One region of the Aminobacterium thunnarium genome, then DNA from elsewhere that is predicted to be linked to it. Evidence: riboswitches for the same ligand, from Rfam matches in the RefSeq annotation. Region 1 holds a riboswitch; the other holds the start of a gene.
The links. A riboswitch is a leader RNA that binds a small molecule or an ion and turns the genes downstream of it on or off. The one in region 1 is predicted to bind cobalamin.
Positions count from the first base shown of each region.

Region 2: linked by a shared signal. The riboswitch ahead of ACZ5GY_RS10400 (hypothetical protein) and the one ahead of ACZ5GY_RS01035 (TonB-dependent receptor plug domain-containing protein) in region 1 are both predicted to bind cobalamin.

Region 1 covers NZ_AP042412.1:209,432-224,886, forward strand. Annotated here, with positions in the region: gene ACZ5GY_RS01025 (protein-L-isoaspartate(D-aspartate) O-methyltransferase) at 1-523, shown strand, start outside; gene ACZ5GY_RS01030 (cyclophilin-like fold protein) at 527-892, shown strand; gene ACZ5GY_RS01035 (TonB-dependent receptor plug domain-containing protein) at 981-2,810, opposite strand; cobalamin riboswitch at 2,935-3,092, opposite strand; gene ACZ5GY_RS01040 (ABC transporter substrate-binding protein) at 3,210-4,352, shown strand; gene ACZ5GY_RS01045 (iron chelate uptake ABC transporter family permease subunit) at 4,349-5,359, shown strand; gene ACZ5GY_RS01050 (ABC transporter ATP-binding protein) at 5,356-6,378, shown strand; gene ACZ5GY_RS01055 (energy transducer TonB) at 6,382-7,092, opposite strand; gene ACZ5GY_RS01060 (ExbD/TolR family protein) at 7,096-7,485, opposite strand; gene ACZ5GY_RS01065 (MotA/TolQ/ExbB proton channel family protein) at 7,488-8,120, opposite strand; gene ACZ5GY_RS01070 (sodium-dependent transporter) at 8,343-9,749, shown strand; gene speE (polyamine aminopropyltransferase) at 9,821-10,672, opposite strand; gene ACZ5GY_RS01080 (type III PLP-dependent enzyme) at 10,693-11,880, opposite strand; gene ACZ5GY_RS01085 (MBL fold metallo-hydrolase) at 12,070-13,020, shown strand; gene ACZ5GY_RS01090 (glucokinase) at 13,139-14,122, shown strand; gene ACZ5GY_RS01095 (LmeA family phospholipid-binding protein) at 14,068-14,865, opposite strand; gene ACZ5GY_RS01100 (class I SAM-dependent methyltransferase) at 14,906-15,455, opposite strand, start outside.
Region 2 covers NZ_AP042412.1:2,122,479-2,137,933, forward strand. Annotated here, with positions in the region: gene ACZ5GY_RS10375 (ABC transporter permease subunit) at 1-736, shown strand, start outside; gene ACZ5GY_RS10380 (ABC transporter ATP-binding protein) at 708-1,667, shown strand; gene ACZ5GY_RS10385 (acyl-CoA dehydratase activase-related protein) at 1,798-6,075, shown strand; gene ACZ5GY_RS10390 (M20 family metallo-hydrolase) at 6,092-7,354, opposite strand; gene ACZ5GY_RS10395 (acetate--CoA ligase family protein) at 7,462-9,567, opposite strand; gene ACZ5GY_RS10400 (hypothetical protein) at 9,564-10,052, opposite strand; cobalamin riboswitch at 10,174-10,345, opposite strand; gene ACZ5GY_RS10405 (hypothetical protein) at 10,579-10,839, shown strand; gene ACZ5GY_RS10410 (heavy metal translocating P-type ATPase) at 10,942-13,104, opposite strand; gene ACZ5GY_RS10415 (CZB domain-containing protein) at 13,280-13,831, opposite strand; partial or broken gene ACZ5GY_RS10420 (methyl-accepting chemotaxis protein) at 13,901-14,932, opposite strand; gene ACZ5GY_RS10425 (heavy-metal-associated domain-containing protein) at 14,964-15,164, opposite strand; gene ACZ5GY_RS10430 (ABC transporter substrate-binding protein) at 15,377-15,455, shown strand, end outside.

The sequences.
Region 1 (15,455 bases):
TATTGACGCACCTCTCCCTATTGGAGAAAATCAAACAATCTCGCAGCCATATATGGTAGCGAGGATGACGGAGCTCCTTTGTGTTGAACCTGGAATGAAAATTTTGGAGATAGGAACAGGCTCGGGGTATCAAGCTGCCGTACTAGCAGAGATGGGAGCCATAGTTTTTTCTATAGAACGCATTTCCTCTCTTGCGCAAAAGGCAAGAAATGTGTTATGTAATTCTGGCTACGATATTAATGTTATTACTGCTGATGGTAGGGAAGGCTACGAGAAAGAGGCTCCTTACGATGGCATTATTGTTACTGCAGCTGCAGATGTAATTGAAGAAACTTGGAGAGAGCAACTTTCATCTGGAGGACGTATTGTTGTTCCATTAAGTGTTGACGTTGGTATTCAACGTTTAGTCGTTTTGTTGAAAGCAAAAGAAGGTTGGATTGATACTCGGTATGATTATTGCCGATTCGTACCTCTAATAGAAGGAACGAGTAAAGAAGAAATGGAAGATGGAAGGAGCCGATGAGTAATGGACATAAGAATACGCTCAGGAGAAATTGAAATCGATGCAACACTCAATAACACAAAGACTGCTTCTCGTATCTCAAAAATATTGCCAATAAAAAGTAGAGCTAATACATGGGGAGAAGAAATTTATTTTACAATTCCCCTTATTGCAGATTTAGAGGACGGAAAAGAAGTAGTTGAAGCGGGAGATCTTGCTTTTTGGCCTACAGGAAGCGCTTTTTGCATCTTTCTGGGGCCTACACCTGCAAGTCAGGGAGATGAGATTCGACCTGCTAGTGCAGTAACGGTTATAGGAAAGGTCAAAGGAGATATTCAGGAATTAAAAAAGGTGAAGAATGGAGACCCTATCTTTATCGAACGGGCATAAATTTTTCACTAGTGAAGATATGTAGGAAAAAAGGGACGGTTTTCAAACCGTCCCTTTTGCTTCCTTCAAATTACTTATTATAGCCGACCTAAAAACTATATCTCCATGTAAGGTAGATGCTTCGTTCGGGTCCGTAGTAGTCCCAGGTGCTAGAGCTATAGATAAATTCTTTATCAAACAAGTTATAGCAGCTTAAGCGAACTGTATGATCTCCAGATTTCCATTCCGTAAAAATATCTGTCTGGAAATAATCGTCACTAGAAGAATAACCATTTCTATTTGCCAAATAAGAAAGAGCGAGTCCAGATGTCCAGGAACCAGAATGATGTTCAATGGAAGTTTTAAAGAGCCATTCAGGGAAGCCATAACTGTTGACCCATTCATTACTTTTCTTTTCTTGTGCTTTCATCCATGTCCCGCTAAGGCCCCAAGTCCAATTACGGGCGATGTTCCATTGTCTCATGATTTCCAAACCATATGACTTAAATTGGTCGACATTTTCATAGGTATTATTACGCCAGATGATTTTATCTTCCATGTCTGAATAAAATAGACCAACATTCCAGTTTCCCGTTGCGTCTGATCCCTTTATTCCTAAATCATAATTCCATCCTTTTTCTGGTTTGAGATTGGGGTTGCCAACTGTTCCCCATGGCCCCTGAGCATGCAGCTCGTAGATACTTGGCATGGCGAAGAAACGTCCTGCAGCTATATACCACATACTTCCGTTGTCAAGAGGATATTGAAAGGTTAGCTTGGGCATAAATTCATTATAATTTTCGGCATCATCTTGTCTCCAGATTTCATAGCGGAGACCAAGTGTTCCGATAATATCCCCTATCGGACGGGAGAGTTCTACGAAAGGAGCATAGTTTGTTCGCTTTTGATCAACTTCTGGATCAAAAGAGGAAGAACGGAAGGTTGATTCCTCTCGTCTGAAATAAAGCCCCCAAGAAGCTAAGGTTGATCCCCATTGGCTTCGTTTTGCAAATTCAGTTGTAAAGGCACGATCTTTGTAATAATTGTCATCATTTTGCAGTATAAAATATTTTTGATCATCATAGCCCATTAAAATATAGTAACTGTCTCCGTTGAAACGAAATGTGTGTCGTTGGTACTCTCCTTTTTCTTTGTTCATTTCGATTGGGGTTAGCCAACCTGGTGTTTCATAGTCATTTTTATATTCGCCTATTTCACTTTTAAAGAACCAGTTTTTTCCAGAAAGATTGAGACCGTAGGCATCTTCTTTATATTTGAGAGCGTTAAAATCTTTGTTAGAGAAAGTATCTTTTAGAAGGCGATGTGCTCCTTCCTCTTTATGAGAGTACCAGATGCCGGCGTTAAGACCTTCTCCACTACCTTCTCCACGAACATAATATCTTCTCCAGTCATTGGAGCCGATTTCCCCCTCTATTGTTCCACCCTGAGTGGCTTTTTTAGTAATAATATTAATAACGCCACCTGCAGCCATAGAACCATAGATGGCAGAACCAGCACCCTTTACAACTTCTATTCTCTCTATGTTTGTAATGGGAAAGTTTCGGAAATCTACTGAGGCAGCTCCAGCTGCGTGAGAAGATCTGTAATATGGAACACCATCTACGAGCACTAGAATTTCTGTTACATAACCTCTAATAGTAACTTGTGAGGAATTGGAAAAACCTGATTTTTGTTTTACATACATCCCAGGAACGTTTTGTTCAAGAATGGTTGCTAAATCTCTAGATCCGCTTCTTTCAATTTGCTCTTGGGTAATAACATATGTCGGAGCTGGAACCTCTTCCAGACTCGTTGCCAAACGACTTCCAGTAACTGTCTCTTCGGGAACAGTATAGACTTGTTCCGCTCCTGCTGCTGTTGCGAAAGAGACAAGCAACATAACCATGCACCATACTATGAGTTTCCTATTGTGAATCACTGTAGTCCCCCCTAATAAAGATAAAAAATAAGTGGCGAGGAGCACGATCGATACGATAACCACTCCTCGCCACTACAAATAGGGCGACAAAGACAGTTACCACATCACGCCCTCGCATGATAATGATATGTATCGTTTTTTAATCGGTCTCCTGACTCCAGTTCATCCTTTCTCGCGCCTTCCCAGTCTTCCCAGTGGCTATAGCGAGATTGTCCCTGTTACAGTGGCGGGGCCGTTCTGGTCTTTCACCAGATTCCCAACATCAAAAAACGATCTTTATTATTTGATTTTATGAGTTATCATAGCGATAATTGATGTTCAGTCAAGAGTTTTGAGCCTCACTAAATTCTAAAAATTGCTTTTCTTTCTCTCTTTAAAGGGGTATATGGTGAAAAAAATATGATAAAAACTATAAAACAATTGTTGTTCATAGTGGTATTGCTTTTATTTTCTTGCGCTACTGTGTCGTGTGCAGAGTTTTCTCAAGTTGAATTAGATTATGCACGTGGTTTTAATGTAGAAGAAGGTAATGGTTATTATGTTGTTACTGTATATCGTCCCTGGGGAGATTCTGTTGAACCTGAATCGTATCTATTGATAGATCGCGATAAGCCGATTCCCTTAGAGTATAAGAATCTACACGTTATAAAAATTCCAGTAGAGCGAATTGTTACTGCATCAATGACGATGCTCCCCTTTATAGAAAAGCTTGCCCCTCAAGAAGCTCTTGTTGCTGTCGGTGGTAAACGTTATGTTTATTCAGAGAAAATACGAAATATGGATCTTCCTGATGTGGCGTCAGATGCAGGATCTGGTTTGCGTCTTGATATAGAAAAACTTTTAGCTCTTCAGCCTGACGTTGTTTTTATCTATACATATACAGCAGCAGAAAAAGAATCGGTTGATCGCTTGAGAAAATTAGGAATACCGATTGTTATTGCTTCTGATTATTTGGAAGAAACACCTCTTGGGGTGGCAGAGTGGATTAAATTTGTCTCTCTTTTTCTGGGAAAAGAAAAAGAAGCTCAATCTTTCTTCTCAGAAATTGCCGAGAGTTATATATCGTTAAAATCCCTTGCAAACCAGAGTTCTGATAGGCCGACTGTCATGGTTAATGCAGCCATAGGTGGAACGTGGTATGTTTCTGGAGGTCAAAGCTGGCCGGCTCATCTTATTCGAGATGCTGGAGCATGCTATCTTTGGTCTGAAGTCGAGAAGAGAGGAAGTGTTCCTATCGATTTTGAAAAGGTGGTGGAGAGTGCTCTGAATAGCAATTTCTGGATAAATACTTCTACATGGCAAAGTCTTGCCGAAGGCGAGAATGAAGATTCTCGTTATACGATATTTCGCCCTTTTAAAGAAGAAAGGGTATATAACAATAATGCACGAGTTACATCTGAAGGAGCAAATGACTACTACCAACAAGGTATAATGCGCCCCGATTTAATTCTAAAAGATCTAATTTCTATTTTCCATCCAGATCTTTTACCAACTCATAGCCTCTATTTTTATCGCCATTTAGAGGAGCGTTCTTTCCCATGAAGCGTTCGTCTTTTGTTTCTATCTTTTTTTTAAGTGTCTTCTTTACAGGTTGTATTGTTGCTATTCTCTCTCTTTCCTTAGGATCTGTATCCATCCCCCTACGAGATGTCATTCGCGTACTTTTGGGGGGTGGAGGAGTGGAAAATGGGTGGAAAATAATTCTTTTTGAGTTGCGTCTGCCCCGAATTTGCACATCATTAGTAGCTGGAGGAGCTCTTTCTGTTGCCGGTCTTGGAATGCAGACTCTTTTTCAAAATCCTCTCGCAGGGCCTTTTGTTTTGGGCATTAACGCAGGTGCCAGTCTAGGCGTTGCCTTGGCAACGCTTTTAGCGGGAAGTTTGGCAAGTTTAGGACTCGCAACTTCCTCGTGGCTGGGAAGCACTGTCGTTCTTATTGTGATGATGGGAGTGGCGGGCAAAGTAAAAAACAATACAACCCTTTTGATACTGGGACTTATGATTGGGTATGGAGTGAGCGCTTTTGTGAACGTTTTAATTCACTTTAGTTCTCCAGAACGAATTCAACAATTTATAGTTTGGAGTTTTGGCAGCTTCTCTTCTGTAAGTTGGCGTCAGCTTTTATTTCTTGTCCCGGCAGCATGTGTCGGATTTTGTGCCATGCTTTTCTTTGCCAAACAGCTTAATGCCCTCCTTTTAGGGGAAGCGTATGCCTCTACTATGGGAGTTTCTGTATATAGAGTACGCCTGGCTTTAATTGTAATAACGTCTCTTTTGGCTGGAAGTGTTACTGCTTTTTGCGGTCCTGTCGCTTTCCTCGGGGTTGCTGTTCCTCATTTATGTCGCCAAGCTTTGAAGACAGGAGACCACCGTATTTTAATTCCAGCATGTGCTTTATCAGGTGGCGTTCTCGCCCTTACAGCTGATTTTGTAGCTCATATGCCAGGAAGCGCGATGGTCTTGCCTCTTAATGCAGTTACGTCTCTTGTAGGGGCTCCCGTAGTGATATGGATAGTGCTTCGAAGTCGCCGTGGAGGAAATGTATCATGAAGCAAAAATCGTTTCTTCTTTCTGCAGAGAATCTTTCTATAGGATATGGAAAAGGTGGAAAAAGGCGAATTGTAGCCCAGAACCTTTCTGCGACTCTTTATGAAGGAGAGCTTGTCTGTCTTGTCGGTCCAAATGGAGCTGGTAAAACAACACTCCTAAAAACTCTTGCTGGAACTCAAAAACCTCTTGCAGGAAAGAGTAAAGCGATGGAAACTGAGATTTCGACTCTTACTCCTATCAAGCGAGCACAAACATTAAGTTTTGTTTTGTCTGGCCGACCTTTTGTACAGGGCTTTACCGTTTTTGAGCTTGCATCTTTAGGGCGTTACCCCTATACAAATTGGAGAGGAGAGCTTCAAGAGAGTGACAAGAAAACTGTTCTTCAGGCACTTTCAGATGTTAAGGTTCAACATCTGATGGAACGAGATTTTTCCGAGCTGAGTGATGGTGAAAGTCAGCGGGTGCTCATTGCCCGAGCCCTTGCCCAGGACACACCAATTTTACTGCTTGATGAACCGACGGCTTTTCTCGATTTACCTCGGAAAGTAGAGCTTCTCTCTCTCTTACGTCAATACGCTTGGGAAAAACGTAAGGGGGTTCTCATGTCGTTGCATGATATAGATTTGGCCTTGCGTTTTGCAGATCGCCTGTGGGTAATGAATCCGAGTGGCTCCTTTGTTGTAGGAACGCCGGAAGATTTGGCTCTTTCTGGTGTGATCGGAGAGGTTTTTTCTACCGATACAATCCATTTTTCAGAAGATACAGGAGAGTGGAAACTCAAAGAGAACTTGGGGGCTAGGGTCTGTGTTGAAGGAGATACCATTCCTAGTTTTTGGACAAGCAGAGCTTTGCAGAGGAAGGGATATACTCTCGTTTCTGTAAGTCAAGGGAGCTGTACCTTAATAGAAATTGAAGTTTCATCAAATTCTATTCATTGGTCGATTACTTTCCCTTCAGGGGAGAAGATCATAGCTCCTTCTATTGAAGACGTGCTTTTTGCTTTATCTCGTTCTTTTTAATCATTATTCCTTAAGAGAAAATGATATAGGTACTCTAACTTTTCCTGTAAAACTCTCTTCAAAAAGCCATGCTTTAAGGGCCTGAGTGGCGGCACGGTCCAACCGATTAAAACCGCTGCTTTGTTCAGTGTTTACCGCTACAACTTTCCCATTCTCAACGTCTGCTATGCAGATAATTTTCCCCTCTTCTCCTTTGCGACGGCTTAAAAGAGGATATTGGGGGTGAACCTTCCTTTTCACCACAAGGGAAGAAACATCGAAAAGTGTATTTGCTTGTTTTCTAGCATGTCCAGAGTTTCCGCCGGATAGCTCACTAAAAGAAGTTGTTGAAGATTTTGTTGATATATTGGCACTCTGCATGTTCCCTTCTTGCGTACTTTGCTTGTCTTCGGTCAATACGTTGTTATTTTTGCGGGTTTTAGAGAAAGTTTTAGGTTCAGGTGCCTCTTTTTTTTTCGGTGTGGTATCTTTTTTCTTTGTGACTGGAACCTCTTTTTTCTTTTCTGTTTGTGCGTTTTCACCCTTTTCTTTTTGTGGAACAGGAGATGAAGCTGATGCGCCTTTTCCCTCAGAGGAAAGAGAGACAAGACGAAGAGTCATTACTTTGGGAGCAGCGATCTTAGTTTTTGCTTCGTGGGGTAGTGTAGAAAGACATAGCAATATAAAGACATGAAAGATAAGGCTTAAAAGAAAAGGACGCCTAAAGTGTTTCATGTCTTATTCCTCCTGAAGAGCAAGAGATATTTGCCCAAGTCCCTTTTCGTGAAGGCGGCTTAAGAGAGTGGCAACTTTTCCATAAGGAACGTTTCGGTCTGCAGCAAGCAGTACAAGCGTGTTACTTTTTTCCGCTTCCATTATTTTGATTGCAAGCTCTTCTTCTGATACTGGAATCTTATCCCAAAGGAGAGATCCATCTATTTGAAGAGTAACATATATAGCTTCTTCTGATCGCAAGGCATCGGCTTTCCCTTCTGGAAGTTGCACTTGCAGCTGACTTTGACCAAAAGAGGTGGTCAAAACAAAAAAAATGATCAAGATAAATAAGATATCAATTAGTGGTGTAATGTCTATTTCTGGCAAATGTTTTCTTGTTGGGCGTAATGCCATGATTACTCACCTTGTTTATATAAAGACGGATCAGTTGTTCCCATTAGCTTTTCGCGAATCAAAAAGTCAGCGCCGCGATAAAGGGTCTCTTCCTGGTCGTCAATTTTTGCAGAAAGGTAGGTGTAGGCTAACACAGTAGGTACAGCGATACTTAATCCCGCAACAGTCGTTAAAAGTGCTTGCCAAATTCCTCCTGAAAGAGCGATCATGGGAGCCTGATTTGCTTGGGGCAAGTCTCGAAAGATTTGAACCATGCCAAGAACAGTCCCCAGTAATCCCAGTAGTGGTGCTACTCGTGAAATCGTTGCCAGAAGAGAGAGACCTTTAAGCCATCGAAAGAGTTCTCTTCTTATTTGCTGTTCGAGCAAAAGTTTAAAAGCTTCCGTATCTACTTGCCAGTGTGTTACGGCTGCTATAAAGAGACGATGAAGAGACGAATCTCCTGAGCGCACAATTTTAGTGGCCTGTTCTGCATTATTTTCATAGAGAGCCTTACAAAGAGAAAGTTCAAGTTTTTCGGGATCAGTCGATGATCGCCGGAAAAAGAAAAGTCGTTCTACAAAAACAGCAAGAGCAATAATAGAGAGGAAAAATATAATCCACATAATTGGGCCGCCGGCTCTCATTATTTCCATACTACGTCACCTCTAAAATATAAAGTTATCATAAAAGTATGATGAATATCTTAGGTATTGTCAAAAGCAAAACAATTCAGCGGTTGACTCCAAAGTCCAACTATCTTAAAATTCAATACAATTTAATTCTCTCCCGAGTACGCAGTATACATGACTTTAACTCTTGGAGACATTGCTATTAGCGTTTTGTCAGACATTATCATATAAAGGGAGTGGTTCATAGTGGAAAGTTCGTCAAAACCCAGAGAAGGTTTTTCGTCTGGGTTAGCTGTTTTTTTTGCAGCTTTAGGTTCTGCTGTAGGGTTAGGTAATATCTGGAAATTTCCATATTTGACTGGTTCAAATGGTGGAGGGGCTTTTTTATTCGTTTATTTTATATGTATTTTGTTTGTAGGGATACCTGTTTTACTCTGTGAATGGTATATAGGTCGTCGTACTCGTCGAAATGCTATTGGTGCTTTTGAGACGTTAAAACCTGGAACTCCATGGAAGGGTATCGGTTTTATGGGGGTCTTATCCGCATATCTTATTATGTTTTACTATACATGTGTTGCGGGGTGGGTTTACTTTTACTGCTTTAAGGCATTTACGGGGGCTTTTGCTGCAGTAACAGCAAGTAGTGCAGAGGAGCTTTTCGGTCAGGTTATTGGAGTTGGGACAGCAGGTCAGTCTTTCTTCTCCAAAGAAGTGCTTTCGCCGATTTTTTGGCAGGTTATAGTCCTTTGTGTTGTGGGCACAGGTATTTCCATGGGTGTTCGAGCTGGAATTGAACGAATTACCAAAACACTCATGCCTCTACTCTTCATCCTCATCATTATTTGTGATATTAGAGCTCTTACATTACCTGGAGCAGGCCAGGGTATTCATTTCTTATTCCATGTAGACTTTTCGAAAATTACACCAGCAGTTATGTTAAGTGCTTTAGGACTTGCTTTCTTCAAACTATCTCTTGCTATGGGAATTATGATTACGTATGGTTCATACTTCACAGAAGATGTTCACATGTTTAAAACGGCCGGGAAAGTTGCTCTTTCTGATACTCTTGTTTCGATGTTAGCCGGATTGGCCATATTCCCAACAGTCTTTTCTTTTGGCATGGAGCCCACAGCGGGGCCTGGTTTGCTTTTCATGACCATTCCTTTGGTCTTTTCCAAAATGCCTTTGGGAACACTGCTTCTTGCGGCTTTCTTTTTGCTCACATCTTTTGCAGCAACGACAGCGTTGCTTTCTTTGATGGAAGTCCCCGTTGCTTTTTGGTCTGAAGAGTTTAATGTGTCAAGGAAGAAAGCAACATTTCTCAATTGCCTTTTTATCGGTCTTGTTGGAATCACAGCAACTCTGTCTGTTGATAGTTCCAGCCTTTTAGGTGGCATTAAATTCTTTGGAGATGGGTTCTTTGATTTTTATGATCACCTTTCCGCTAATATAATTATGCCGCTCGGAGGTTTTTTAATAGCTGTTTTTGTTGGTTACTTTATAAAGAAAGACGATATTCAGTACGAATTATCCAATCATGGAACATTATGTAACGAGTCATATATTTCCTTTTTCTCTTTCGTTGTTCGTTATGTTTCACCTGCACTTCTTATCATCATTTTCTTGAACACGATCGGTGTCATTGCTTTTTAGTTTATAACGAAGCAGAAATGGAAAAGCCCTCACTTTTCATTGTCAAAAGTGAGGGCTTCTTTATTCATTATTTACGCGTTATCGAGAAGATTTTTCAAGAAGGGTGGCAATGTAAAAGCGGACCTATGTATATCTTCTGTATAATATTTCGTTCCTTCTGGAATAGCGCTTCGGGGAACAGACGGATCTAGTTTTTTAGAACCTATAGTATATGTCCACATCCCAGTGGGGTAAGTGGGCATAGCTCCCCAACAAACAGAAACGACTGGGTAGACTTTTTTCATCTCCGTGTAAGCTCCTGTCATAACATTAGCATCGGAAAAAGGAGATTCGGTCTGAGCTAACATCATGCCGTCTTCTTTCAGAGCATTCTTTACATCTTCATAGAAATTAGCTTCAAAGAGTCCTGCGGCGAATTCAACTGGGTCCGTACTATCAACTATGGCTACGTCAAATTCGTTAGAAACTGAACGAATATAGGCCAAAGCATCCATGCTTCGAACATCTGCCCTTGGGTCGTCCATAGCACAACTCAGTGTCGGGAGATATTTTTTCGCTGCATCAATGACGTCTTTATCAATGTCGATCATTGTTGCTTTTTCGACATTTTTATGACGTAATACCTCTCGCAGAACTCCGCCATCACCTCCACCAACAATAAGTACTCGTTTGGGGTCTGGATGAGCGCAGAGAACAGTGTGTGCCATCATTTCCGAGTAACAAAACTCATCTCGTTCGGCAATTTGTATTGCACCATCAAGAATAAGCATGCGGCCGTATTCCATAGTCTCAACGAGAGTAATATCCTGATACTCAGATTTCTTATTGACAAGAACTTGATTAATACGAAGACTGAGCTTCATATTGGGGGTTTGTTCCTCTGTAACCCAGAGCTCGTTGAATCTTTTAGCTCGACGTTCCAATATTTCTCATCTCCTTTGACTTATTTTTCTCGTGGCAAAATATATGCCGATAGAGGGGGGAATCCATTAAAATACACAGAAGAATAACTTTGTGTGTAAGCTCCAGTAGATAATACGTATATTCGGTCCCCTTCCTCAAGAGTTAATGGCAATTCGTACTTGTACTGTTCATAGAGAATGTCCATACTGTCACATGTAGGACCTGCAATGATAACGTCTTGTGCAAGCCCCTTCTTTTCAACATAAATGGGGTATTTTATTGATTCATCAAGTGTTTCGATAAGTCCCCCAAATTTTCCTGCATCGAGATAGACCCATCGGTACTGGTTAAATTCTGATTTCCTTGAAATAAGAACAACTTCAGAGATTAAAACACCAGCGTCACCTGCCATATAACGTCCAGGCTCAAGAATAATGTCAGGAAGATTTTCTCCAAAGTCTTCTTTCAGGAATCGTGTGATTTCAGTTCCATATACATCCGGCCCCACTGTAGGGTCAATATAACGGGAAGGAAATCCTCCTCCGAGATTTATCATCTGGAGATGGATACCTTTTTCTGCTGCCGAGTCAAAAAGATACTTGCATGTAGAAATAGCGTGATCCCATTGTCCTATATCGCGTTGTTGAGAGCCTACGTGAAAAGAGACTCCGTACGGATCAAGCCCGAGGTCTTTGGCCATAAGTATAAGTTTGTAAATTGTGTCGGGATGAGCCCCAAATTTTCTGGAAAGTGGCCAGTCTGCCCCACTTCCATCAGTAAGAATTCGGAAGAAAACTTTCGAGCCAGGGGCATATTTCGAAAGTTTGTAAAGATCGTTTTCCGAATCTGTTGCGAAAAGTCGAACGCCCTTTTCATAGGCATAAGCAATATCTTTAGCTTTTTTTATCGTGTTGCCGTAGCTTACACGATCTGGTGTAGCTCCCAGAGCTAGAACTTGATTGAGTTCATAGACTGATGCGATATCAAAACAGCTGCCCTTTTTTACGAGCAGTTTCACCACGTCATCGAGCGGATTGGCTTTGACGGCATAATAAATTTTTGCAAAAGGCATGCCTTTTTGTAGAGAATCGTATTGATTTTCGATGACATCAAGGTCAACGACAAGGCACGGCGTTTCTTTATCAGCCGCAAATTCCTTAATACGTTCGAATCGTTCTCTCGTCATAAATCGTGAGAGATCAAATTCGTAGTGATGGGATGTTTCCACTGCAGCACCTCCAATAAATATTTTAGTTTATCTGTACTTATGGTAACGGTTTGATGCTTTTTGTACAAGAAAAGAAAGTGTTATTCTTGACAGCTTCGTCAGACTCTTCTTACACTAGTAACCTAAAACATCAAGTATAAGAAGATACATGATTTTTCTTTAAAAAGATAGACCATGGAGGGAAAAATAATGTTGAACGTTCATACACTTTGTAAAAAATCGTTATTCCATCTCGTAGCCACCTTTTCTAGTGGCTCTTTACATCTTATCGACTTGCCTTTGCCACGCCCTGGCTTTGAAAATTTCCTTTCGACCTGGCTAATCAGAGACACTAAAAGAAAGAGAATCCTTTTAGTAGATCCAGGTCCTACGTCAACTTTGCCTCAGCTTTATGATTCACTTGAAAAACTCGGTATTTCTACCATAGATTATGTATTACTTACTCATATTCATATGGATCACGCAGGAGGAATGGGAGATTTCTTAGCAACCTTCCCAGATGCAAAGATTGTTGCTCCTTCCAATGGGATTAAGCACCTTATAGATCCTTCCAGGCTTGAAAGAGCAAGTAGAGAGACATTGCGAGAAATGGCTGAGACCTATGGACGGATGAGGCCTGTTCCTGCAGATGCTTTTATAGATCCGGAACAGATAGAAGGTATATCATTTATGATGACGCCTGGCCATGCACCTCACCACCAGTCAATTTTTTATGATATTGAAGAGGAAGCTCCTTTGCTTTTTGTTGGAGAGGCAGCGGGCACATATATTGGTGATGCAGAGGGAGTAAACTTCTACTTGAGACCTGCAACGCCCCCTCGATTTTTCTTTGATAAAGCTGAAGGCTCTGTTATGAAATTGATGGAAAGAGCATCGTCTCTTTTATGTTATGCACACTATGGATATGTTCGGCATTCAGAAGTGTTTCTTTCTAGAGCGTTAGCGCAGTTGAGGTTGTGGAAAAGCATACTTGAAAAAGAGTCTGGAACACTCGAAGAATTAATGGATATAATATTAGAAAAAGATAGCAACTTAAAATCTTTTTCATCTTTGACAGCAGGAGAGCAGGCACGAGAACGATACTTTACTTTGAATAGTCTCAAAGGTTTTGTAGAAGAAATTGCCTCAAAAAAAGAATAAGGAGATTTTGAATGAAAGAAAAAATAATGCGACTTTGTTTCATTCTCCTTTTTATAGCGTGTATTGCGTGGCTTCAGATTTTCTTGGCTCGTCTTTTTTCGAACTGAGGAGGCAAATAATGCTGATATTAGCAGCTGATATTGGAGGAACATCAAGTCGTTTTGCCCTTTTTTCCATATTGAAAGGGAAACTTTCTCTCGAAAAAATAATACAAAAAAAGACAAAGGAGTATGCATCTTTTTTTGAGATTTTGGAAGAGATTGCTAGTGAAGATTCCAGCTTTTCTTTTGACAGTGTATCGAGTGGTGTTCTTGCGCTGCCTGGTCCGGTAAACAGTAAAAATGACGTTGTTTTAACAAATGTTTCATGGTCCGTTCCTATACGGGCCCTTCGGCAGCAATATAACAAAACTTCTTTTTATGTCGTTAACGATTTTATTGCTCAAGTATACGGTTGTCTTGCTCTTAAAGAGGAGGATTGCATTATTATTCAGAAAGGGAAACCTGATCCTGGCGGAGTTCTTGCGGCCATTGGCGCAGGAACTGGATTAGGGCATGGTGCAGCAATTCCTTTACCTTCTCAAAAATATATTCCCCTTCCATCAGAAGGAGGACATTCGACGTTTTCTTTTCTTCAAGAAGAACATTCATATGAGTCTTTTTTAAAAAAAAGACTTTCTCTTTCATATATAACGAAAGAGATTGTTGTTTCTGGAAAGGGACTTTCTCTTTTACATGAATTTTTAACGGGGCGCTACCTTTCTCCGCCAGAAGTTGTTTCGAATACTGTCGGTTCTTCACTTACTACAATGCTTTTCTCTTCGTTTTATGCGCGGGCATGCAGAGATTTATGTCTCTACACTTTGCCCACAAGAGGACTTTTCATTACAGGAGGCATAGCCATTTCCAACCCGTGGATCATAGATAACAATATGTTTAGAAAAGAGTTTAATTTTTCCTTTTCACACAGCCAGCTTTTGGGTCAGATCCCTGTGTATCTTCTCAGAAATGAGGCCAATGGCTTGTGGGGCGCTATCTATTATTTTCTTCAGTGTCTCTCTGGTGCTGAACACATAATTGGTTTTAATGATTCTTTTTCATAACGGTAAATAATGCCGTCAAAAGGTTCAGGTTCTTTTGCACTGGAAAGCGTAATAGACGTGTCATCATACGCTATAGAAGTAAGCTTTAACGGAAAAACAAATTTGCTTAAATCTAGAAGAGGTTGAATTTGTGATACAGCTTTTTCTGTAACAAAATCAGGAACATCGACTCGATTGACCCGAACTTTATAATCGTCAAGCCAGATTTGTTGTTGGTTTACTATTTTTAGGCGGCTTTCAATTTCTATAAGGATGTCGAGTTTCAGAAGCAGACGAACAAGGTAATATCCCTTAGCATAAATTCCATCGGGACTAATATCTAATTGTATATTATGCCAATGATCATCATCTCCAAATTCTTTTTGGAGTAAGTTTCTGTTTATGTCATCTTCACAGATGACACCTTTAGCATGGATATTCATAATATAGTTAACTTGAGGGCCTTCTTCGCCCCATGTAGTTATGGGGGAGAGTTGTACTCCCATGGCTCTAAGCGAAAGACTTTTGATACGAACTCCACCAATAATAGCCCCCTGTATATCCATGTACATATCACGAATATACCCATTTTCGTTGGGTTCTTCATCAAAAACAATAGTCATCTTTTCGGGATCAAGTTCTTTAATGAAATGATGTTGAAGACGTTGACCTGTAGTCAGCGCTGATATTTCTTGCCCCCAAAGAGGAGCGGAATGAAATATGAGGATAATGGAAAGCAAGCACAGAAGAGAGTTTCGCCTCATTGTATACCCTCCTAAGGAATTAAATAAAATAGACCTAAAGTCATTTTATCATTAATAGATTCTTTTTTTGATAGAGATGGATAAACCAATATCCTTTGTTAATTTCTTTTTGCAAAATATAATTTCGTTGAGAGACTTTTTCTTTTAGTTTTTGGGGAGTAACGTAAAAAACAGGAGAGATGAATTTTTCTTCAAGCCAGCCTATCATTGTGGCAAGAAGAGAGCTTTTGTTAAATTCGTAAATGAGTAAAAATCCATCAGGAGAGAGAATACGGTCAATTTCTTCAAGAAGAGCGTCTTGTTGTTCTATATGATGATATGCGTCAGAGAGGATTATTCCATGAAAATAGTTATCTTTATATGGAGTAGATTTGCCGTCACCAATAGTAGTTATTACAGGGGAATCGTCTAAATAACGGATCATATCTGGACTCGTGTCTATAACATGTATTTCTCGCTGTTCTCCAAGGAGCTTGCGAGCCAGATAACCGGTTCCTCCTCCTATGTCAAGAATGCGTTGATTAGCCTTGAGTGGGGCTAATTTTAAAATATGTTTAGTTTTATAAAGGCCTGTGACGATCATGAAAAAA
Region 2 (15,455 bases), 440 kb from region 1:
CCTTGTAAAAACATGGGGAGTCAATTTTTCCTTTACATTACATCATATACAAACGCTTAAACTGGCAAAATTGGGCAGTCTACTTCGAAGTATTAAATATGCTACCGTTTCAGCACTCGCTGCAGGAATAATGGGAATTGCTCTAGCGTGGTTTTTAGGGCGTAAAAAAGGGCCTTTTACACATGCTATTGATTTCATTGCAGATTTGCCCTTTATACTTCCTGGACCTTTTTTTGGCATCGCCTATCTTCTCGCCTTTAACTGGATGCCAGAAGCCGTACTTGGCACGGGGTTTCTTATCGTTACAAATTGCGTATACCGCCAACTTACGTTAGGTGTAAAAAGTGGCATTTCTGTACTTGCTCAAATCAATCCTGAATTGGAAGACGCTGTCAGAGACCAGGGAGGCAAAGGCCTTCACGTTTTTAAAGATGTCATTATACCGTTACTCAAGCCGGCATTTCTTGTTAGCTTTGTTAATACATTTACATTCACTATGACCACTATTGGAGGCATTATTTTTCTCATTACACCCTATACAAAGGTAGCAACAGCAGAAATGTTTGATGCTATTCAACAAGGTGATATAGGTGTTAGTTCTGTAATGGCCTCAGTTATTATTCTTGTTGTTATGATTGTCAATGTCTCCTTTTCATGGTTTTTCTTAAGAAAAAAATCTATATCTGTACACAAAACGGAGGAAAGCTATGTACCTTCAATTAAAGCAGCTCAATAAAAAGTTTGGCAATGTCCGTGCCGTTATTGACTTTTCACTCAACGTACAAGAAGGAGAGCTTGTATCCCTTCTTGGTCCAAGTGGGTGTGGAAAAACAACCACATTGCGAATGGTAGGAGGCTTCCTTCAGCCAAATAGGGGTGAAATTATATTGGAAGGAGAGAATATTACCTCCCTTCCTCCAGAAAAGCGACCAACAGCTACAGTGTTTCAAAGCTATGCGCTTTTTCCCCATATGGATGTTCTCGAAAATGTTACATACGGCCTGAAATTTAAAAAAATAGCCCGTAAAAAAACTCTTCAAATGGGGCTCGAAATGTTAGAAAAAGTTGGCCTTCCCAATGCTGCGGCGAAAACAATCGACCAATTAAGCGGGGGAGAGCAACAACGCGTAGCGCTCGCCAGATCTCTCATTACTCAGCCTAAAGTGCTGCTTCTTGATGAACCCTTAAGCAACCTCGACGCAAAACTTCGAATACGCATGAGAAGAGAAATACGTCAAATACAAAAAGACTTTGGCATTACAGCTCTCTACGTTACTCATGATCAAGAAGAAGCTCTAGCCCTTTCAGATCGGGTAGTTGTTATGGAAAAGGGTTCTATTACACAAGTGGATACCCCTCGAAAAATATACACCTCTGCTCAAAATAGTTTTGTTGCAGACTTCATAGGGCGAAGTAATATCTTCACTCTAAAAGGTAACAAAAAAATAGCTGTCCACCCAGAGGATATTTCTCTCTCCGAGGAACATGGCCAATATGAAGGAATTATAGTTGGGCACCAATTTAAAGGAGCCATGACAACGTATTTCATCGCAGTAGAAAAACAAGTAATTGAAGCAGATATACTCAGCCGAATAGATCAAAATTGGGAAGAAGGTCGAAAGGTAAAGGTTACATTCAATAAAGAGAGCATAATGCCACTCTTTTAATGTTTTTTATCTTTATTCCCTCGCCATAATCGGTAAACAATCATGCAAATATCCTTGCTAAAGGTACAATAAAATAATAGAAACCGCATTATAACTATTTATTCGCGGCTGTTCCGAGCAGGTGATATATGTGAAAGGTGCTTTTCCTACTGGTATTGATCTCGGCTCTACTACTGTGAAGGTTGTTGTTTGTAGTCCTACAGGGCAGCTGCTTTTTTCTGCATACGAACGACATAACGCCGATCCTTCTGGCACTCTTCTATCTATATTGAGCGAGTGCACTCAAAAGTTTAAAAACAGCATACACAACGTTGCCATTACAGGTTCCGCTGGAATGAATCTGGCAGCTCGTTATGCCTTGCCCTTCGTTCAGGAAGTAGTAGCATCCGCTCGCTATATCAGGAAACGAACACCCCATGTCCGAACTATGATTGAACTCGGCGGGGAAGATTCGAAAATAATATTTTTTGACAATAACCTTAATCCCGACATGAATATGAACGGAGCTTGTGCTGGAGGGACAGGAGCTTTTATAGATCAAATAGCTTCTCTTCTTGGAGTCAATCTTGATGTTTTAAATACATTGGCTTGCAAAGGAAAAGCTATTTATACCATCGCGTCACGTTGTGGTGTCTTTGCCAAAACAGATATTCAATCTCTTCTTGCACAACGGGCAAAACCGGAAGATATTGCCGCTTCCGTTTTTAAATCCATTGCGCTTCATGTTCTCACATCTCTTTCTAAAGGGAGAGAAGTCAAAAGAGAGGTACTTTTCGCAGGAGGCCCCCTTTTCTTTTTTCCTGCTTTACGTCGTGCTTTTATAGAACAGCTTAACTTAGATGAGAATAAAGACGTAGCATTTCTTAAATATCCTCGACTTTTACCGGCACTTGGCGCCGCGCTTTTTCACGATAAGGAATGCATTGTATCTATAGATTCACTTATTTCTCATATTCAAGAAGGAAGAAGTCTTATTTCTTCCAATAAAGCAGATTTGCCCCCTCTTTTTTCGAGCAATGACGAATATCTGGAATGGACTCACCGTCATAATCAATGGGCTTTACCTTCCATCTCTATAAAGAAAGTTGAAGGGCCTCTTTTCCTTGGTGTTGATTCAGGATCTACAACGACAAAACTGGTCTGCATTGATCGCAACAAAAAGGTTGTTGCTTCGTACTATAAACCTAACCGAGGAGACGCTCTCCATCTTACACTTGACGCTCTTCAACATTTTAAAAGAGAATTTACAGCGGCAAAACGACACGATTTAAAAATAGTAGAAGGAGCCAGCACAGGTTACGGAGAAGATCTTATACATAAGGCTCTTGACCTTGGGTATGGTCTTGTGGAAACGATGGCTCATTTTAAAGCAGCTCGAACTCTCTGCCCACAAGCCTCTTTCATTCTGGACATTGGTGGACAGGATATGAAAGCCATGGGCATCAAAGATAATCGCCTCGACACGATAAAAATAAACGAAGCCTGCTCATCAGGATGTGGCAGCTTTATACAAACTTTCGCTGAATCATTAGGCCTTACCACGGAACGTTTTGCAAAAATCGCCTGTGAAGCGACTCATCCTTGCGACTTAGGAACACGTTGCACTGTTTTTATGAATTCCAGCGTAAAACAAGCTCTTAACGAAGGTCGAAGCGTGGCCGATATTGCGGCGGGACTGGCCTACTCTGTTATTCGAAATTCGCTCCATAAAGTTCTCAAAATGAGAGATTATAACGACCTTGGCCCTCTTATAGTAGTTCAGGGTGGCACCTTCCAGAATCCGGCAGTGCTTCGAGCTCTCGAAAAGATAACTGACAGGCAGGTTATTCGCCCCGTCGAAGCCGGTCTTATGGGTGCCTGGGGAGCAGCTATTTATGCCATGGAGCAATGGCAGCAGAAAAAGAATCTTCCATCAGAGCGTAACATTCTAGATATTCTTGAAGCATGGGAAGCTCCTTCTAGTCGAACAACTCACTGCCATGGATGTGGAAACGCTTGTGCAGTAACATGCTTAACCTTTTCGACGGGTCAAAAATTTTATACAGGCAATCGTTGTCAGAGACATTTCAGCAACGAAGAAAAGAAAAAGCAAGGAGGTAACTTATTCGAACTCCGCTTTAAAACGCTCTTCCATCGCCCTACAAAACCTTTAGGGAAAAGGCGGGGAACAGTCGGCATTCCACGAACGCTTAATACCTATGAACTCTATCCTTTCTGGTGCACTTTCTTTAGAGAATGTGGCTTTGAGGTTGTACTTTCCCCCGAGTCACATGAAAAAATCAACGAACTAGGCGCATCGTCTGTAATGTCTGATAATATTTGTTTTCCGGCAAAGCTAACGTACGGTCATATTATTACTTTGGCTCAGAGTAATGTTGATCGTATTTTTATGCCTCTAATTGTCCACGAAAGAAAAGAGATACGAACAGCAAATAATAGCTATAACTGTCCCATTGTATGTAGTTATAGCGACGTGATCAAAAGTGCTCTTGATCCGACAAAACGATACGGTATCCTTTTCGACACACCTGTTTTTTCTTTACGTAATCCTGCTCTTTTTCATAAACAGCTTTTAAATTATGGACAGCAGCTTGGTCTTAACAGATCTTGTATTGAGAAAGCCTTCCTTAACGCACGGAAAGCTCAGCAGGAATATGAGCGACAAATGCGAGAAAATGCCCAAAAAACGCTTGAAGAAGCACGGTCTGCGTCTCTTCCAATTCTTGCAATAGCATGTCGTCCATATCATCTTGACCCTCTTGTGAATCACGGTATTCCTCAACTCATTGCAGATCTTGGAGCTGTCGCCATTCCTGCAGATCTTCTTGCCACGGAAGAGGACACCCAGAATTTAGATGATTGTCAAGTTGTTACGCAATGGGCTTATACAAATAGGCTTTACGCCGGAGCAAAAGCAGCAGTCAGAAACAAACTTGATCTTCTTCATCTTTCTTCCTTTGGTTGCGGCGTCGATGCCGTTACATCCGATGAACTGGAACATATTATGCGAACTGGAGGATATAACTATTCCCTTATTAAAATTGACGAGATCACTAATTTAGGCGCAGCTCGCATTCGCATTCGATCTATTCTTGATTTTGGGAAAAAAGAAATGACGCAAGAAATACACGAGTTAGCGGGAGAATCACATAATGATACACACTCTTTACAAAATAAAAGAATTCTTGTGCCATGGTTCTCGGAATTTTATTCTCCGTTACTACCGCCTCTTTTTGAAAGTCTGGGATTAAATGCCTCGGTGCTTCCACCGCAAGACCAGAAATCAACTGATATAGGCTTAGAGTTTGTACATAACGACATGTGTTATCCAGCTATTATTCTCATTGGCGATGTCGTAAAAGCGTTTATAGAGAAGAAATACGACCCTGAAACAACAGCTATTCTAATGACACAAACGGGAGGACAATGCCGCGCGACCAATTATGTTCCCTTAGCGCAAAAGGCCTTGTCAGCTGCCGGTTTTCCTGATGTTAATGTACCGACTTTTGGCGTTGAAGATTTTGAAACAGCAGGATTTAAGGTCAATAAGAAAGACGCTGCAAAGGGACTCCTAATCGGCCTTTTAGGGGGAGATATGCTCACATCGCTCTACTTGACTATGGCTCCACGCGAAGAAGTTAAGGGAAGCTCTCAAGCTCTCCATTCTCGATTTTTATATCGTCTCGGAAACATTCTCAGGGAGAAAGGCTCTTTCGATGACCTAATCACTCTGTTGAGAGACGCCGTAAATCATTTTAACTCTCTTCCCGTACTGACAGAGAGTGTTCCTACGATTGGTATCGTAGGAGAAATATTCGTAAATTACAACGAATACGCCCAAAACTATATTGTGCATAAACTTATCGAAAGAAGAATAGAACCGGTGCTTCCTCCGTTAGCTTCTTTTTTCTTTATGAAATTTCAAAATAATGCATTCAATAGGCAAACGTACCTTATTCAGCCGGGGCTTCTTAGTACAGTAAAGGAACTTTTTATTGAACATCTTACTGGCTACTACCAAAATAAGGTGGAGAATGTCTTTAAAGACTTCCGTTTTGCGTCACCGAGACAAACCCTTGCAACCCTTGCTCATAAGGTAACTCGAGTGACAAGTCTCGCCAATCAGGCTGGTGAAGGCTGGCTTTTGCCTGCAGAAATTATAGACATGACTGAAAAAGGAGTTAATCACATTCTTTGCCTTCAACCCTTTGGCTGTCTGGCAAATCATATTACAGGAAAAGGAGTAGAGGGCGTTTTACGTCGCCTCTACCCCAAACTTGATATGCTTTGTCTTGACCTTGACCCTGGAACAAGCAAGACCAATAATGACAATCGGCTTCAACTTTTAATCATGTCTGCCCAGGAAGACTTTGAGAAAAAACAACATCATGAAAAACAGCTGGCTTAATACGAATCTTTCAACCTTATTTCGCTAAATCAAGCAATGTTGCCAATAACAGATCTGCTCCCCGCTTAATATCTTCGTAGGGTGTATATTCTTCGGGGCAATGGCTTCGGCCATCTACGCTCGGGACAAAAATAAGCCCTACTTCAGCAACGGAACAGAGAAGAACAGCATCGTGAACTGCACCACTATTCATTTTCTTATACGGAATGCCTCGGGCTTGGGCACTTTTTTCTATAGAGCTGATTACTTCCTGAGAAAGCTGTACTGCTTCCTGCTCTCCCAGCAACGTCATAGAAAATGTAAGGTTATATCTCTGAGCAATTTCATCAAATCTTTTACGTACTTCTTCCACGACATCGTTCATTGGCTGTTGATAGACATCACGAATATCTATTGAAAATACAACTTTACCTGGAATAATATTTGAAACGTTTGGTTCACTCTTGATATATCCTACAGTTCCCACAGTAGATTCGGTTCCTTTTGTCTGAACAGCTTCTTCTACAGCACTAATCATATGCGCCGCACCGAGAAGAGCATCTTGACGGAAATTCATGGGCGTAGCACCTGCATGATTTGGAACGCCGTCAACTTCAACTCTGATTTGTCTCAGACCTGCAATAGCTTCTACAACACCGATGGGCATGGAAACAGAATGAAGCATGGGACTTTGTTCTATATGGAGTTCAATCATGGCCTTTACTTCACCCTTGTTAAGAACATATCGTGACATATTATCAGGATCATATCCCGCATTTTTAGCTAAATTATACATAGATTGACCTGATAGATTTTTAAGAGTATTCAAATCATCAAAAGTATATCGGCCAACCATAGCCTTACTCCCGGCACAACACGAACCAAAATTAGAGCCTTCTTCTTCTGAAAAAATGACCACTTCAATGGGATGACTTGGAGTGATATTGTTTTCTTTCATCACTCGAATCGCTTCAAGAGCACCGATAACACCTACCACGCCATCATATTTTCCGCCACGCCGAACCGAATCCACATGTGAACCGCTCATCACAACAGAAGCATCTGGATTGCTTCCAGCGTATCTAGCTCGGATATTGCCAACACCATCAATAAAAACGGAAAGACCAAGTTCCTCAAAAATATCAAGAAGATATTTTCGTACTTTCAGATCTTGAAGGCTGTACGTAAAGCTTGTACGCCCATCTGCAGATGTTCCAGTAGCACCTAAGGAAGCTATGTGTTCAATGTCTCGTTCAATGCGTTGCTGATTCGTCTGAAGATAAGGTGTCATGCCGCTCATGTAAGAAGTCCCTCCTTAATAATATGTAAAAATATCTCTCACCTCTTCTGAATGTCTTGTCTAACATACTTTATTTTCCTATACATCACAACTTTTCTTTATATCGGCTACTTTTCTCCATTTCTGATAACGAGAGCATCAGCAGCAATGGCACCTTCTCCTTCAGGCATAACAAAGACTGGGTTGATATCAAGTTCAAGAAGGTCTTCTTCAACACAAGCAAGACGAGAAACCTGACTGACAATTTTGGACAAAGCATGAATATCTCTGTGACGTTGTCCTCTGGCACCGGAAAGGAAGCCAAAACCCTTTAATTCTTGAATCATTCTCAGTGCTTCTTCCTCATCCACAGGAGCATGGCGAAGAGAAACATCACTTAAAACTTCGACGTATATGCCTCCAAGGCCTACCGCAACAATAGGTCCAAAAACGGGATCTCGCTTCATTCCGACGATACATTCCATACCACCTTTAACCATCTCCTGCACAAGGTAGCCCTGGATTTTTTCTCCCGAAACATGTTCTTTAAGATTTTTTCTCGTCTTCTTCAGAGCGTGACGTAACTCATCGAAAGAGCGAATATCGAGAGCTACAACATCAGCTTCGGTCTTATGCAAAATTTCTCCGGCCATTCCTTTAAGAGCAACGGGAAAACCTAACTCTTCAGCGGCATCAAAAGCTTCTTCCATATCCCGACAAAGATGTTCTCGCGTTACAGGAACGTTATACCGTGCTAATAATCGCTTCGCATCATATTCTGTCAGTTTTAATGGGAAAGATCCAAGCAAAGAAGACGTCATTTCAATCGTATGGGAAGGCAACTTCCGCCTTTGTCCCCAATTTACGAGAGCCTTTAAAGCACGAGCACACTGTCTAAAGCTTTGAAAAACAGGAATCCCAGCATTTTTAAGTCGTTCAATAAACGTCTCGCCATGTTCATCGTCAATCATCCATACTACGGCTTGAGGTTTCGGGGTTTTCTCGTAACTTCGGATCAACTCTTCCGCCATCACACTCCCGGCTTCTCCCACAATCATTGAGAGAGCTGTAACAACCATGCTAATATCAGGATCACCGAGAGCCGTATTAAGAACTTGACGGAAATTCTCCGGTTTTTCAGAAATCTGCACAGTCATATCTACCGGATTACGCGACGCCCCAAAAGTTGGGATAACTTCTTCTATACTCTTTTTACTTACTGTTGAAAATTCAGGAACGCTCATTTTCAAATCATTGAGACTATCGGCCATTACTATGCCTGCGCCTCCCGACGTAGTAAGAATAGCCGCCCGATTGCCGTCAGTACGAGGAGAGGCTCCAAACAGCTGGCCTATACCGATAATATCGTCCATATCTTCCAGTGGAATAACACCGTATTGTTTAAATATGGCCTTCCAGACAGCTTCGTCTCCAGTCAAAGCTGCTGTATGACTTTGAGCTGCTTTTTGGGCGGAGGGAGAGCGTCCCGCTTTTAAAACAGCAACAGCAATGTCTCTTTCTCGAGCCTCTCTTACCACCTGTAAAAAACGCTCCCCGTCATCAATTCCTTCGAGATACATCATGAGAAGTCTTACTTCCGGATCTCGAATAACATACCCGGCACACTCGACAGCATCAATATCAGCCTGATTACCAGTAGTAACCACATAACGATATCGTACCCCGTGGTTGAGACCTACTCCAAAAGACGAAAAACCAAAGGCTCCGCTTTGAGAAATAAAAGCAACGTGACCCGTTGTTGGAGGATCAACGTTATAGAGGGCGCCCGAGAAGGTGAGGGGGATTCCTGCTGCCAGGTTGAGGAGACCCTGACAGTTGGGGCCAAGGATCCTAATATGGCCTTCCCGAGCGATGTCCATCATTCTTTGCTGTAAAGACGTATCGCCCGTTTCCGCGAAACCTGAAGAATAAATAATAACGTTATGTATCCCTTTTTCTGCGCACGTCTCAAGAGCAGCCGGAACAAACTGAGCCTTTATACTAATAAGAGCAACATCAGTTGCCTCTGAAATTTCAGAGAGATCATGATAGCAAGGCAGTCCCCCTACACGATCGTATTTAGGGTTGACTGGGTAAACTGTACCGTTATACCCAAAGCGTTGCATGGCTTTCAGAGTCCGGCCAGTTAAACTATCAAGGTCTGCTGAAGCTCCCACAATCGTTACACTTCGAGGAGAAAAAAGAGGGTAGAGTGGATGATCACGCAAAGTCATGCTATGGCCTCCTTCGTTATAGCTTGCCTTGTTTTCTCAAAACGCACTATAGATCTCTGACAAGCCTTGCAATACGAGAGGTATATTTCTTTCGTCTCATCTTTCGAACAAAGCACCACTGTTTTTAACCAATCTTGTGTAGCATAAATAAGATTGGTTAATCCCTCTACCCAAAGAAGTCTTAGTCTTTTCTCCCCATATAACGAGGATTGTGAGAGTCCTTTCTTTAAACGTTCTACAAATAAACGTGTCTTTTCAAGAAAATCTGCACAGACTAGAACATCTCCTTCTACATTGAGAGATGCATTAATATGAGCGATGTATTCTGCTATAAGAGCTTGAACCTCGTCGTTCGATTTTGAAATATTTGTGACTTCTGGAAGGATTTCACTTCTATTCTCGAGAGCTTCAATGGTCTTCTCAACAAAATCAAGTCGAGAAAACTCATTAACATATTGGGTCAGTCTCCCGTGAGCCCATTTCATATGTACCATCCTCCTTAACAAAAAATGGCTGTCCCAACGAGGACAGCCATAAAGCTCACAGGAAAAAAACCTCTCTTGAAAGAAAAGTTTTTCCACAAATAGTCCTGAATCCTCGCAGGGATTTGCCTCTCTTCAACAGGCCGGTCTCCTGGCTCGCTTTCTTCCTCCGAAACACCTTCCCGGGCACATTAATTCCTACCCAGTGGTCTCATGTTTCATCGTCAAGCTCACAGTGGCGGGTCCGCGTCGGCTTTTCACCAAACTTCCCGTTCACCTGATGAAGTCATATTGTAAACATACAATAGCCTTTCGCTTCTTTTACGTCAATAGCAAATTATCATTTTGTCATTTTCTTATTTTTTCAAAAAACACACGACTAATATTTTTTATATTAGAGATAAAATAGATAAAAACTTTATGAAAAAAGCCCTTAAAAAATTAATTTATAACTCGGTAATAATTCTGTTTATTTTTACAGCCATTTCCTTTACAATACCACCATGCCCTATTGAAGGAGGTAGAAGTTATGGACTGGGGAATAGTTCCTGGAGAAACCGTTGTTATTAAATCGAAGAACATCACCCTTCGAGATATCGTACAAGCCATTGTTGATGGAGCAGATACTGTGCCTGCAATAAAAGAGAGTTTTGGCCTGACCGATAACGACGAAGGTGTTAGCGATCTTGGCGATATTCTGGATGTTTTTGTCCCAGCAATTGAAGCCCTCCGCGGTGGCGGATGTGGAGGTTGCGGTGGCGGTTGTGCCGGCTGCCACGGACATTGCTAAGAAAACAATAAAAAAGCTGCACCCCAAAAGGGAGCAGCTTTTTTTATGCCGAAAAGACAAGATCAGAATCTCTTGTATAACTATTTTATCGTAAAAGAGTTGTTATTTAGACACTCGTATCCTCATAGAGTTTAATATAACTGAAATAGAGCTGAAAGCCATCGCCGTTTCTGCAATGGCCGGGTGAAGTAACGCCCCCATAGCAAGAGGAATAGCAATAACGTTATAAGCAAAAGCCCAAAATAGATTCTGACGAATGACGGTAAAGGTCTGCCTAGAAATATCCACTGCATCCGCAATAGAAGAAATCCCGCCACGCACAACAACAATATCTGCACTATCGATAGCAAGATCTGTTCCAGAGCCAATGGCTACACCGATGTCTGCACCTTTCAATGCAGCCGCATCATTCATCCCGTCTCCTACCATAAGTACCTTTTTTCCGCTTGTCTGAAAATCTCTAAGGATACTCAGCTTTTCATCTGGGCGAACTCCAGCGTAAACACTTTCAATTCCCACTCGTTTCGCCACAGCTCGAGCTGTTCGTTCATTATCTCCTGTCACCATAACTGGAATAATTCCAAGCTCTTTAAGTCTTTCCACAGCTCTTATAGCATCATTTCTTAGTGGGTCCTCAATAGCTATAAACCCGACAACAACATTATTCTTGCGAACTTCAACTACCGTTCGCCCTAAAGAAAGCTGTTCTTTATATTTTGATGAATCTTGGGGTTTCCCTATAAAATATGAATCTTCGCGAATAACTCCTTTAACACCCTCTCCTGTAATCTCTTCCATAGAGCGGGGTTCAAGTGTTGTTTCAGTTACAGCCGCTACCGCTTTCGCTAAAGGATGTATAGAATGTTTTTCAAGGGCAGCTACTGCTTCAAGATCGCCATTGGAAAGATTCGTTTCGACAACACTTGGACTCCCTTGAGTAATTGTGCCCGTTTTATCCATCAAAACAACGCCCACTTCTTTAGCTGTCTGTATTGCCTCTGCATTTCTAATGACAAGTCCTTTTTTGGAAGCTGCGCCAGTCCCTGTAATGAGAGCCATCGGGGTAGCCAACCCCAAAGCGCAGGGACAAGCAATAACCAGTGTCGATATGAAACCAAAAATAGCAATTGATAGCGGCTCACGAACAGAGGTGACCCACGGTAGATAATGCGAAGCCGCGTCAAGAATAAAAGAAAAACGATCAATGCCAAAATACCAGAAAAAACCGCTTATAAGAGCAAAAGTCGCAACAGCTGGAACAAAGTAATTTGTCACCCTGTCAGCAAAAGCTTGAATAGGGATTTTGGCCCCTTGTGCTTCCTGAATCAAGGCAATCATTTGAGATAAAAAGCTATCTTCTCCAACTTTTGTCGCCTTAACTTTTATTGAACCGGTGAGATTTAAGGAACCTCCTGTTACTTCTCCTTCTACTTCTTTGTGAACAGGTATTGATTCCCCTGTAATCATAGATTCATCCACTGAAGTTGCCCCTTCAATAATCATTCCATCCGCTGGAATTCTTTCTCCTGGACGAATTATGAGGGTAAAATCTTCTTTAACAGCTTCGATGGGAACTGATATTTCTTTTCCCGACTCATCTAAAATACGAGCTTCCCGTGCCTGAATTTCCAAAAGAGATTTTATTTCTTTTGAAGCTCTATCTCGTAAATGAGATTCTATAAAACGTCCTGTTACGTGAAGGGCAATAATCATGGCGCCGATAGCACCGAATGATGCAACTTTTACTCCTGCAAGAACAAGTAATGAAGTAAGCCACGCAGCAAGAGCTCCAAGAGAGACAAGAACATCCATATTGGCATGTAAATGTGAGAGAGCTATCCAGGCCCCTTTCATGGAGGCGCGTCCAGCACCGAAAAGAACGACAGCCCCACCAATAAATTCCATCAAAGGAAACCACGGCATATGAAAACCTGTCATATGCATAAACATTAAAACCATGAGAGGAAGAGTTATACCCCAACTTATAACAAGGTTTCTTTTCGCCTCTTCATACCGGCGTCGATCAAGATCCTCTGGTGGTTCATACGAAACTTCATACCCTGCTTTTTTTACTGCCTCTTCAAGTTTTTCCATGGGAACTTCCTTTTCGAGAACCACAAAGGCAGTCTCTGTTGCTAAATTAACCCCTGCGAAAACGACACCATCTACCTTCTTGAGAGATCTTTCAACAATCCGCGCACAAGTAGCACACGTCATACCAGTGACGGAAAAAGATATTTTTTTTGAGTTTTCGCTGTTGACCATCGCTAAAAATCAACTCCCTTTCATATTCCTAGTTAATTGATAGGATATAACACTTATTATCCCATAATACCCTACGCATGTATATAAAAAGGGCCGCATTTCTCATAAAAAGAAATAGCGGCCCTTCCCGTCGCTTCATTATATGCTTTAATTTAACAATTATTATTGTACCATGCTATTTATTTTCTGCACTGCTCACAGGAATTAACCCTGTGCTATTTTTGTGACATTCTTTTCCCCGCCTGCACTGACTACTCATGTCTCCTAAAGTTCTTACTAAAATCTGGCTTATCCCTAACGCTTTCTCATAGAGATATTGTGCTTCCTGAGGATTCCCTTCCTTCGCCGCTTCAAAAACTTTATGTCCCAAGTGATGGAGTTCATCGTGATGGCGAAGAAGTTCATTCCAATTCTTACGATCAATTACATCTGGACGTTCAACAAAAGAAAGGAAGATGCCGAATTGACAACGAGTAGGGTCAGTTTCCACATCCCACGAACCTCCATCAAGATATTCTTTCAGCCGCTTGATCCATCCCTTGTGTGCTTTAATAGCTCCATCGGCAATATCAGCAAAGTCACATTGCTCAACAACCTGTATTTGCGCCATTTCTTGCAGAAGAGAACGTGCCTGTTCTCCTCCTTCCTTGTTTGAAATGAGCATATTATCCACAGAACAGTTAAGAGTCGTTACATTTTCACCCAGCAGTTTAAATTGTTGCTGCATGCGCTCGGTAAGATGATTTACTGTCTCGGCAGAAGCTGCTAATTCTTCTGATGATGCTGAAAGTTCTTGAGCACTAGCAGCAACCTGATGGGTAGACTCACTGATATGAGTTACGTTACTCAAAATCTGCCCAACGCCCTGAAGGGCATCTGAAACATGCACAACAGTCTGCTCAACCCTTCCAACTATAGTCGATGCATCTTCGGAGGCACCCTGGACCTCCGCCACCAGTTCCTCCAGGTTTGTTCCTATATCAAGGGCTGCTTTACGGCTTTCTTCCGCCAGTTTTCTAACCTCTTCGGCCACAACGGCAAAACCCCGCCCTGCTTCACCAGCACGGGCTGCCTCAATCGAAGCATTCAAGGCCAAAAGATTCGTCTGATCAGAAATACCAGTAAGAACCTGAACAACAGATTGAATCAATGCAACTTTTTCAGAAAGAAGAGCCGCTCTGCGAGCAACTCCCATAACATCTTCTCCCAAGTCTTGTATTGAATGTTCCGCCCCACTTAACTTCAACTGTCCCTCATTTGCTTTTTCAGAAACTTGAGTTACAGTTTGATTAAGCTTTTCAGCAAGTTGCGCAAGTGATTGGGCTGTAGAGGATATTTCTTCTGAACTTGCATATTGAGTTTGTATAGCCTCCGTAACACGGCTACCAGCATCGACACCTTCCTCAACTTCCTGAGTCATTTCATTAAAGGCATCAGAAAAAACTGAAAGCTCACGTTCCAAACGAAAAAAAGAAAACACAAAAGAGTGAAGCCCACGTATAATCCTCAAGGAAATATGACGAAATGTTCCTATAAGGCGAGTAAGCATCTCTTCCAAGGTTCCCATTACGGAACTGACATCCATTTTGGGAGCAGGAATTCTTAAATCTACTCCTTTGTCGGACCGCACCCTTCGCAGCCACGATAATATTTTTGAAGCAGGAACTCCAAAAACATAATGATCCTTCAATAAGCAAACACATGCTAGTAAAATTGACCATGAAAGGAGAATAGCTCCTCGTGCCGGTCCGTTATACCAATGATATAAAACAGGCCCTAATGCAAAAACAAAAGCAGCAACGCTATAAAAAAAAGAACGACTATGCATGCCTGATGTAACCTCCTAAAAGATAGCAACGTTATTTTTCAATGTTAGCGGAATACCCAGCTTCATCCAGAATATCCATAATTTTTTGAGGATCTTCCGTCTCAATATGTACGGTTTTAGTCTCGAGATCAACATTAAAACCACTATACCCAGCTTCCTCCAATGCGGTAGTTATACGTTTAACACAATGAGCACATGACATGTCTGGCACATGAAATTTTAAATTTCCCATTATATTCCCTCCTTCTACTCTCCGTTGTATTCTCATTTTGTAGTGCTACGTACCTTCTCTTTATAGTCCATATACCCCCCATTTGTAAAGTTTTTCCAGACAAACTTATATTTTCAATAGTTGATCGATATCATTTTCTCTTCTATAATATTTCAGATCTGTTATAAAACTTATAATTAAATATTATTTATAGCATAAGGGAGGTTTCTTTTTTGCACATTTCAGGATTGAAAAAAACATTATGTGTCTCTTGTCTCGCTGTTATCTTGTCAATGGTTTTAATTCTTCCCG